3 regions of the Lactivibrio alcoholicus genome follow, and region 1 is predicted to be linked to each of the others. Evidence: riboswitches for the same ligand, from Rfam matches in the RefSeq annotation. Region 1 holds a riboswitch; each other region holds the start of a gene.
The links. Region 1 has a riboswitch for cobalamin ahead of ACZ5IU_RS10920 (methylmalonyl-CoA mutase family protein). Riboswitches for the same ligand answer to the same signal wherever they lie in the genome.
Positions count from the first base shown of each region.

Region 2: another riboswitch for cobalamin. It lies ahead of ACZ5IU_RS05605 (precorrin-8X methylmutase); the one in region 1 lies ahead of ACZ5IU_RS10920 (methylmalonyl-CoA mutase family protein).
Region 3: another riboswitch for cobalamin. It lies ahead of ACZ5IU_RS12565 (TonB-dependent receptor plug domain-containing protein); the one in region 1 lies ahead of ACZ5IU_RS10920 (methylmalonyl-CoA mutase family protein).

Region 1 is NZ_AP042471.1:2,374,721-2,377,966, reverse strand. It holds gene ACZ5IU_RS10920 (methylmalonyl-CoA mutase family protein) at 1-961, opposite strand, end outside; cobalamin riboswitch at 1,112-1,273, opposite strand; gene ACZ5IU_RS10915 (dihydrolipoyl dehydrogenase family protein) at 1,490-2,866, opposite strand; gene gcvPB (aminomethyl-transferring glycine dehydrogenase subunit GcvPB) at 2,863-3,246, opposite strand, start outside.
Region 2 is NZ_AP042471.1:1,176,372-1,179,617, reverse strand. It holds gene cobS (adenosylcobinamide-GDP ribazoletransferase) at 1-480, shown strand, start outside; cobalamin riboswitch at 512-692, shown strand; gene ACZ5IU_RS05605 (precorrin-8X methylmutase) at 789-1,433, shown strand; gene cbiD (cobalt-precorrin-5B (C(1))-methyltransferase CbiD) at 1,445-2,581, shown strand; gene cbiE (precorrin-6y C5,15-methyltransferase (decarboxylating) subunit CbiE) at 2,554-3,246, shown strand, end outside.
Region 3 is NZ_AP042471.1:2,752,520-2,755,765, reverse strand. It holds gene ACZ5IU_RS12575 (FecCD family ABC transporter permease) at 1-168, opposite strand, end outside; gene ACZ5IU_RS12570 (ABC transporter substrate-binding protein) at 147-1,283, opposite strand; cobalamin riboswitch at 1,351-1,511, shown strand; gene ACZ5IU_RS12565 (TonB-dependent receptor plug domain-containing protein) at 1,631-3,246, shown strand, end outside.

The sequences.
Region 1 (3,246 bases):
CCGCGATTTGCGACCACACCATCCGGACGGCCCGGAGCTTTGCGATTTCCATGAAGAAGTTCGCGCCGAGCGAAAAAGAAAACCGCATCTGCGAGGCGACCGAATCGGCGTCGATTCCGCGAAGACGCATAGCGTCGAGATACGAAACGGCGGTCGCCATCGCACAGGCGATTTCCTGCGCGGCGTTCGCCCCGCCGTCGTGATACACGTCTCCCCGGACGAAAATCGTCCGCATCCGGGGCATGTTCGTCCGCGTCCACTGGATCGTCAGCGCCATCTCGTCGTAGAGCTGGCCGAGCGGACAGTCGAGCATTCCTTCGCGCGCGAGAACGCCGAGCGGATCGGCCCCGACGCATCCGCCGAACTCCGCGACAGACCGGAGGGCGCCCTGCGCCCGGGTCCGTGCGACGAGGAGAGCGAGCAGCGGCGCGGCCGACGCTCCCGCGAAGATATGGAGCGGCGTGCTCGCGAGGTCGATGTCCCGGAACGTCTCGTCGATATCCCGAAGCGTCGCGAGCGACAACCCCCGGGACGATTCCGCGCCCGGTTCCGCCTCGTCCCTGCACCGGAGCGTCGCGCCGTCGAGCGCGACATGGATCGCGTCGCTTCCCCTCGCGAGTTCCTGCCGGAGCTGCTCGTTCGCCTGCCAGGGCAGAGCGGCGTCGCACGCCTGCGCGACGGCCCACGGAGCCGCCAAGTATCCGGCGGGCTCCGTCCCCCGGAGGAAATCGGGAGAACCGGGATGCGTCCGCGGGTGCGTCAGATCCTTCGTATGTTCCGCCGTGTACAGCGGTTCGAGCGTGATTCCTTCGTATGTCTTCGTCAGCAGCCGTTTTTCGAACGGCGCCCCCTTGAGCGCGTCCTCCGCCTCCCGTCGCCACTCGACGTACGACGTCGGTGCGAATTCCGCGAATGAAACGGAGTCGTATTCTCGCGCCGGTGTTTCCATCCCTGTCTCCATGCGATATTTCCCCTCCCTCGTCGAATTCCTCCCCGTGCGGGGACAAAAAAAACCGCCGCGGGTCGCGCGGCGGCACACACACCGAAATCCACAAATGGGGAGACATACTTCCACACCATCCGGGGACAGCGTCCGCCCGCGCAGACCTGACCTGAACACCGTCCGCGGACCGGTCTCCTGACTTCCGTTCATCCTACTTCCGCGTCTTCCCGACATCTTCCTCGGTGACCCTGCGGTTTCGTCCCGGTTACAGTGGCGGGGCCGTTCCGGATTCACACCGGATTCCCGAACATCTGCGGACTGCTGTTTCTCGTGTCCGTATCCTACCCTTCCGGTTCGGGAAACGTCAAGCGCGGGAAACGGGACGCATACCCTGGTTCAGGACAGCTGCAGATACGCCGTAATGCGATAAAAAAACCGCCGCCAGGGCGAAATTCACTCGCACCGGGCGGCGGTGACAGTGTCCGACTCAGTCGCTTGGGGGGCAGACGCGAATCGTCACTGCAAGCTTGGCGCACAATCGCGCCGTCATCGCGATTTTTCGAGTTCTTCGAGCGTCCTGAAGAGCGCATCCTTGAAGCATTCGCTCAATGTCGGGTGCGGATGCACCGTGTAGGCCACATCCCGGACCGACATTCCGTATCGTACCGCCAGAGCCGCTTCCGAAATCATCGAAGCCGCCTCGGGCCCCATCATGTGGACGCCGAGCAGCTTTCCGTCGCGAGCGGCGACGACCTTCACGAACCCGTCCGTCTTGCCCATGGCGAGAGCCATTCCGTTCCCGAGGAAGTACGATCGGGCGGAGACAAACTGGAGATTCTGCGACGCGGCCTGTTCCTCCGAAAGGCCGACGGCCGCGATTTCCGGATCCGAGAAGACGCACCACGGAACCGAGTCGGGTGGGATCGAAACGCTGCGTCCCTGCATCGCCTCCACTGCCGCAAGCGCGTGATACTCCGCGAGATGAGCGAGCATCATGCCTCCGGTCACGTCCCCGATCGCCCAGACGCCTTCGATGTTCGTCCGCATGGATGCGTCCACGGCGATGCCCTTTCGCGGGTCGAACCGGACCCCGGTGTTTTCGAGTCCGTAGCCGTCGAGAATCGGGACCATGCTCGACGCGAGAATGACGCGGTCGCAGACCGCTTCTTCGCGGCCGTTCTTCGTCGAGCCCGAGATCCGCAGCAACGGCCCTTCCGCCGTGATCGTCTCCGGGTGGAAGAAGTCGACCATCCGGATCTTGCGTTTTTTGAACCCCTGAACGAGCTTTTTCTTGATATCGCCGTCCGCCCGTCGCAGGACCTCGTCGGAGTGCTTGAAGATCGTGACGTCTTTGCCGAGAGCCTTGAGCATCGCCGCGAGTTCCACCGCAATGACGCCCGCACCGACGACGCCCACCGACGAAACGGTCTCGTGATCCGGCGACTTCCAGAGATCCGGGCAGGCGACGGCCCGGTCGCCCGTGATGACGCCCGGGAGGTCGGCGCCGTCGAAATCCATGGGCATCGAACGCGAGCCCGTGGCGATGATCAGGTTTTTTCCGCTGAGCGCAACGGGATCTCCGGCGCCGCGGACCTCGACGCTCTTGACGTCTCCCGCGCAGGTGATGGTCCCCGTTCCCCGTACGACATCCACACCCGTCATGCGCATGAGCGTCACGATGCCCTCCCGGAGCTTGGAGACGACCGTTTCCTTGTCCTCCCAGAGCGACGCAGAGGAGCCGTGTCCGCCGACGAGCCGGGCGTAGTACGCCTTGGTCGGGATACACCCGCGGTTGAGGCACATTCCACCGAGTGCGTCCTTCTCGACCAGGGCGACCTTCATCCCGGCCTTTGCCGCGAGCTCCGCCGCCCTGTACCCTCCCGGCCCGCCACCGAGTATGATGACGTCGTACACGCGCCTCACGCGCCCTTCATCCAGCGAAGCACGGGCTTTCGGGCGGCCGCCGTCTCGTCGAGGCGGGAAACGATCGTCGTGTGCGGCGCGTTTTTGACTTTTTCCGGATCGGTTTCCGCGTCGTGTGCGATCGCGACCATCGCGTCCGCGAATTCGTCGAGCGTCTCCTTCCCCTCCGTTTCCGTCGGTTCGATCATGATGGCCTCTTCGACGAGATGCGGGAAGTAGATCGTTGCAGGATGGAATCCATAGTCCATGAGGGCCTTCGCCATGTCGAGCGTGGACACGCCGTTCGCGTCGTGCTGCTTCTTGCCCGAAAGGACGAATTCGTGTTTGCACGTGCGGTCGAACCGGAGAAGGTATTCCGATTTGAGCCGATGCATCAGGTA
Region 2 (3,246 bases), 1.2 Mb from region 1:
GGCTTCGACCGGACATCTCGTCTTGCGATCATGAAAGACAGCCGCCTCGGGACGTTCGGCGGAATCGCCGCGGCGTCGGCGCTTCTGCTCAAGACCGCCGCGCTCGCGCCGCTGACCGCGCATTCCGGAGGCATGCGGGCGACGGCGATCTTCCTCGCGCCGATTCTCGGGAGATTGGCGATTCTCTTCGCGATGGCGCTGTTTCCCTCCGCGCGTCCGGGAGGTCTCGGCGATATGTGCCGGAGACGGTGCACGCCGGGACGGCTTCTGGCCGGAGGCGCGACGGCGATCGTCGTCGCGATCGCCGTCGCCGGCCGGAACGGAATCGCCCCGCTCGTCCTCGTTGCGCTCGGAGCGATCCTCGTTTCGAAATGGATCGCCCGCCTCCTCGGCGGCCTGACGGGAGACTCCTACGGCGCCGTCTGCGAGATCGGGGAGATCCTGTCGCTGCTCTCCTTCGCCGCGATGGGGGGCTCTTGACGTTTCGAGTTGACGCTTTTCTCCGGCGAGCTTAGGATTGGAGTGTTTCGACTACAGATCACGGATACCGTTTTTTCGGGGGAAGGCCGGTGTGAATCCGGCGCGGTCCCGCCACCGTGTACCCGACGAATTCGCCGTACCACCGGAAGCCTTCCGGGAAGGGGCGAACGAGGATGAGGGAAGCCGGGAGACCCCGAAACCGACGGAATGCTGCGGCGCCCGCGAGGGTTCGGGCCGGCGTCGGGTTTGTGTGCCCGATGAGCGGACCTCTGTCGCAGGGGTCCGCATTGTTTTTTTGGGAGGATGCGATGGACGAACGGGTATCGTGTTCCGACCGGTTTCTCACGCCGGAGGAGATCGAACGGAAGAGTTTTCGGATTCTCGAGGAGCTTCTCGGCGATTTCGCGGCCCCCCCGAATGAACGGGAGGTCGTGAAACGGATTGCGCACGCGACGACGGATGTCGAATGGGCGAAGACCTTTTTCTTCTCGGAAGGAGCCGTCGATGCCGGAGTGGCCGGAATCCGCCGGGGAGTCTCCGTCGTCACTGATGTCGAGATGGTCCGGACGGGCATCAGGACTCCATCCTCGGGCGGAAGCCGCGTCTTCTGCTTTCTGAACGATCCCGACGTCGTCGAACGGGCGCGCGGGGAAAAGACGACCAGGGCGCGCGTAGCCATCCGGAAGGCGCTCTCGCTCTTCGGAGACGCGATCGTCGCGATCGGCAACGCGCCGACGGCGCTTTTCGAGGTCTGCGATCTGGTTCGTTCGCGCGCGTGTCGTCCCACGCTCGTCGTCGGCGTTCCGATCGGTTTCGTCGGCGCGGCGGAATCCCACAGGGAACTTCTCTCGCTCGACTGCCCCAGAATCACGCACGAAGGGCCGAAAGGCGGCAGCCCCGCGGCGGCGGCCATCGTCAACGCGATCGTCCGCATTGCCGAACGGGCAGGGTAGAGGAGGCGCGGATGTTCGACGCGCTCGGATACACGGGAGGGCTCCGGAGGGGGTATACGACCGGGAGCTGCGCGGCAGCCGCGGCCAGGGGGGCGATCGGGATGCTGCTTTTCGGGACGGCGTCCGAATACGCCGAGATCGTGCTTCCGGGCGGAGAGAAACTTCGGCTGCGGCTCGAGAGCTGCAGCGCCGGGGACGGCGCCGCGAGATGCGCCGTCCGCAAGGAGTCGGGCGACGACCCGGACAGCACCGACGGGATCCTGATTTTCGCCGAAGTTCGTCTGACCGACCGCGAGGGGATCGGGATATCCGGAGGAGAGGGCATCGGACGCGTGACGCGGAAAGGGCTTCCGGTCCGGCCGGGCGAGTGGGCGATCAACCCGGTTCCGCGGAAGATGATCCGGGAGGCGATCCTCTCCGTTTTGCCCGAAGGGCGGGGCGCGTCCGTCGTGATCTCGGCTCCCGAGGGAACCGCGCTGGCGGCGAAGACGTGGAATCCCCGGCTCGGCGTCGAAGGGGGGATTTCCATTCTGGGGACGACCGGCATCGTGGAGCCGAAATCAACGGCCGCCTACCTGGCGTCGATCGACATCGCGATTTCCGCGGCGCTCGCATTCGACTCCTCCTGCCCCGGGACGGTGTTCCTCGTTCCGGGGTACGTCGGTGAAAAACCACTCGTCGAAGTCTTCGGCGCCCCCCGGGAACTTATCGTCAGGATCGGCGACCATGTCGGACACGCGTTGAGACGCTGCGCGGAGCTGAACGTGCCGAGGCTCCACCTTTTCGGCCACGTCGGCAAGTGGGCGAAAGTCGCCGCAGGGCTCTTCAACACGCACTGCGACTTCGGGGACGCGCGCCTCGAAACGATCGCGGCATGCGCGGGAGCCGCCGGCGCGACGCGGGAGCAGATCCGGACGCTCCTTTCGCTGCCGCTGGCGGAGGAGGCCGTCGAACCGGTGCTGCGATGGGGACTCGGAGAAACGTTCGCGATCGTCGCCGAACGGGCGCATCGGCGCGCGTCGCTCCTCATGGGGGGGACCGTTCCGCTCGGCGTGGCGGTTCTCTCCCTCGAAGGCGCGATTCTCGGAGGATTCCCCGAAATTCGGGAAGGGGTGACGAAATGGGAAGATTTACCGTCGTCGGCATAGGCCCCGGAGACGCGTCCTATCTCCTCCCGGCCGCATCGGAGGCGATCGCGGAGGCCGATACGCTGCTCGGGGCGCCGCGTCATCTGGCCCTCTACGAATCGAGCGGCAAGACGCTCCTCGGATTCGACTCGGGAATCGATGCCGCGCTGGACGAGATCGCGGCGCGAAAGGAACGGGAATCCGTGGCGCTCCTCCTCTCGGGGGATCCGTGCTTCTTCAGCCTTCTCGGCAGGGTGTCGGAACGTTTTTCCCCCGCGGAATACCGCGTCGTCCCGGGGATCGGGAGCTTCCAGCTTTTGTTCTCGCGCCTCGGAATCCCCTGGAACGACGTGATTCTCGCGAGCCTCCACGGACGTCCGCTCGAACGCGCCGCCGATATGATCCGCGAAGGTCGCAGAACCCTGTTTCTCCTCGACGGGACGAACACGGCCCCCGCCGTGGCGTCGTTTCTTCTGCGGATGGGGCTTCCCGACCGCGGGGCAACATACGCGGAGCGTCTGGGGTACACAGACGAACGCATCGTCGGGACGACGCTTTCGGAGGTGTCGCGAACCGAGACCGGCGATCCGCTCTCGATGCTTCTCCTGGACGCCGGCCCCGTGCCGCGGGCGGCCGCCGGCGTCTATCCGGACGAATGGTTCGTTCGCTCCGGGGGGATTCCTCTT
Region 3 (3,246 bases), 380 kb from region 1:
CGTCCCGGACTCTGACGGGATGCCCCCCGTCAGGGCGGCGACGACATCCCCGAACGGAATGACCGACGTTCCCCAAGCGAGTTCGAGAATGAACAGACCGACCGCCGCAACGAGGAAGAAGAACGAGGGATTGCTCCTTGCGCGCATCACCGCGCTCCTGACTTCCATTCGAGCTTCCTGTAGTAATACAGGCGGTGAGCGGGGAGAAGGTTCGGGTGGAGGATCGCGATCAGGTCCGCGAGAATCAGATCCGGGCGGAGCGCCCCGCTCTCGTGGAAATCCGATCCTCCCGCCGGAGTCGTCCGCGCGTTGTTGTTGTAGACGTTTCCTTCCCGAAATGGACGAAACGAGCGATACCTCGGATCCTGAAGGACTCCGTCATCGAGGGTTTTCCACACGCCGGGATTCAGCCAGAAATCCGCCTTCGCTGCGATCGCGGCGATCGTTTCGAAGTCGACCGGAGCGCTCCAGGTCCGGTCGGTCGTATCGAGAAGATAATCGCCGCCCGCATCCCGGATCAGAATGGCGGGCCAGCTCATCCCCCCCGGGACGTACCAGACACCGTTGAAGGAATCGTTCACGAGGACGCCCGGTCTCGCGGACAGCGCGGCCGCGCGGGAGGCAAGCGACTCGTACGAGGTTCTGATACTCCGGTAGAGTTCTTCGGCCTCCCCGGTCCTGCCGAACAGGAGGCCGAAGACGCGGATCCATTCGGCGCGCCCAAGCGGATGTTCCTCCGCAAATTCCGTAACCGACATGACCGAGAGGCCCAACGACTCGAGCCTGCGTATTGTTTCGAGTTCGTCGGGAGTGCTCGCGTACGCGAATACGATTTCCGGGGCCAGGGATAGGATCCGTTCCGGGTCGGGCGCGTTTCCGGGGCCGAGATCCGCGACGACTGCCGCGTCGAGGGCTTTCGTGAAAACGTACGCGCGTCCCCCCTGCCCGCGAAGTCCGCGAAGGCCGTCCATCGCCTCGAGGAACGGAATGAGTGTCGTGGACATGTTGCAGTACGTTCTCACGGGAACGCGAATCACGCGCCCGGACGGGATATCGGGAGGAAGCGGAACATCCCGCGAAACGAGGATATAGACGTTCTCCTCGGAAGCGCCAGGAATCGGATTGCGGACCCGAAGCCGCGTCCACGAGCCGCCCTTTTCGATCCCGACGTTCCGGGCTTTCGCAAGCGGTACGGCACGACATTCTGTACGTGCCGCCTCCGGAAGACAGACAGTGAGAGAGAATACACACGCCAGCAAGAAGATGATCCTTTTCCGGTTCATGCGGTCTCCTTCGGTATGCATCCGTCGGATTGACGGGGCGTCGGTAAAACGGATAGAATACGAAAAGAATATCATACGCGTGTCCGGTGCTCGGGAATCCAGTGAAACGCTGGAGCGGCCCCGCCACTGTATCCGGGACGAATCCGCATAACGTCACCGACTTCGGTCGGGAAGGCGCGGAGGAGGCGGAACGGAAGCCAGGAGACCGGCCGGACATGGGAGTCTGTACTGCGCGCGAGGGCGCGACGGCAGCGTGGAACCCGTTGTATATGGGATGTCCATATAGAGGGGGGGAGCCTGTTGCATGCAGGCTTCCCCCCTGTCATTTTCCAGGGAGGGAGTTTCATATGAACCAGCGTCTGTCTTTTTTCACGTTCGCGGCGTTCCTGTCCGTATTCGCCGCATGTCCCGCACTTTCTGCGGCCCCGGGCGTCGTGTCGCTCCCCGAAGTCGTCGTCACGGGAAGCAGGATCGCGGGGTCGATCGACGAGATCGCGAGTCCGGTCTACGTCATCACGAGCGCCGATATCGCGGCTACGGGCGCGCGAACTGTCGCCGACATCCTCGTCTCGCGGGTTCCGGGAATCAACCAGTCGAACCGGATGGGGTGGGCGCAGGACGCAGAGGTGACGGTGCGGGGGCTCACGACCCAGATGCTCGTTCTCGTCGACGGTATTCCCTTCTACCGCTCTTCGCACATCGCGGGTGGAGCGGCGATCGACCTCCACTCAATATCCGCCGAAAGCGTCGAACGCATCGAAGTCGTCAAGGGGGCCTCCTCCGCGATGTACGGTTCCCTCGCGGCCGCAGGGGTCATCAACGTCATCACGCAAAAGGGAGACTCGCGCGGCGGCCGCGTCACCATCGAGGCGGGGCCCGACGGTCTCAGACGGTACGCGGCGACCGCCGCCGCATCGAACGACCTGTTCCGCCTCAACGCCTACGCGGAAAGGACCGAGGAGGGACGCCGCCGGATCTACAGGACAACCGACGAGGGCGGCAAACTCTACTATTCGGACAGTTACGAGGGCGACGCCGGCGGCATCACGATTTCGCGAGGAGCGTGGTCCTTCAGGGCCGAGGCCGGAAGCTACACGAACATCTTCGAGGACGCGTCTTCGCCGACCTACACCCCTCCCTACACCGCAGTCGTCAACAAAGAGGAAAAGACGTACTCGCGCTATGCCCTCTCCTACTCGGGCGAACGCATTCACGCGCTGCTCGGGTACGATACCCAGAAACGGGAATACCCTCATATCGCCGGATGCTCGTATGACGACCGGAGCCTGACGACCGACATCTACGCTCCGTTCATGATAGGCCGGGCCCGTGCCGTCGGAGGTCTTTTCTACAGAAAGGAGTGGACGACCTTCCGCGAAGAGCTCGCCGAGAACGAAAAGGACCATTCGCGCAGCAACGTCGCTCCCTACCTCGAGGTGTCGCTTCCCGCGGGGGACATCCTCGTCAACGCGGGAGTGCGATACGAATACTGGGACCAGGAGGATGCGGAAAACCACAGAGAGCTGATGCCGAAGCTCAGTGTCGAGTACCAGACACCTGGCGGACAGACGTGGTACCTGTCCGCGGGACGCTTCTTCGCGATGCCGAGCTTCTACGAGCTCTACACGACGAACACGATGTGGCTCGTGAAGGGCAACCCCAATCTGAAACCCGAAAAGGGCTGGAGTTACGACGCCGGCGTCCGGGGCAAGGACGGGCTCGGAAGCTGGCAGATCGGAGTCTTCGCGATGTTCATGGACGACAAGATCGTTTTCGTGTCGGACCCAGTGACATACGAAGGTACGTACGCCAACATCGCGGAATTCCGGTCCTTCGGAATCGAGACGGAACGTTCATGGACACTCGACGGCCCATTTTCGGCGCGCCTTTCCGGAACGTGGATGCGCGCCGAGGAACGGAGCAGTTCCGGCGCGGAGTGGCGTCGTTCGCTGCGTACGCCGGA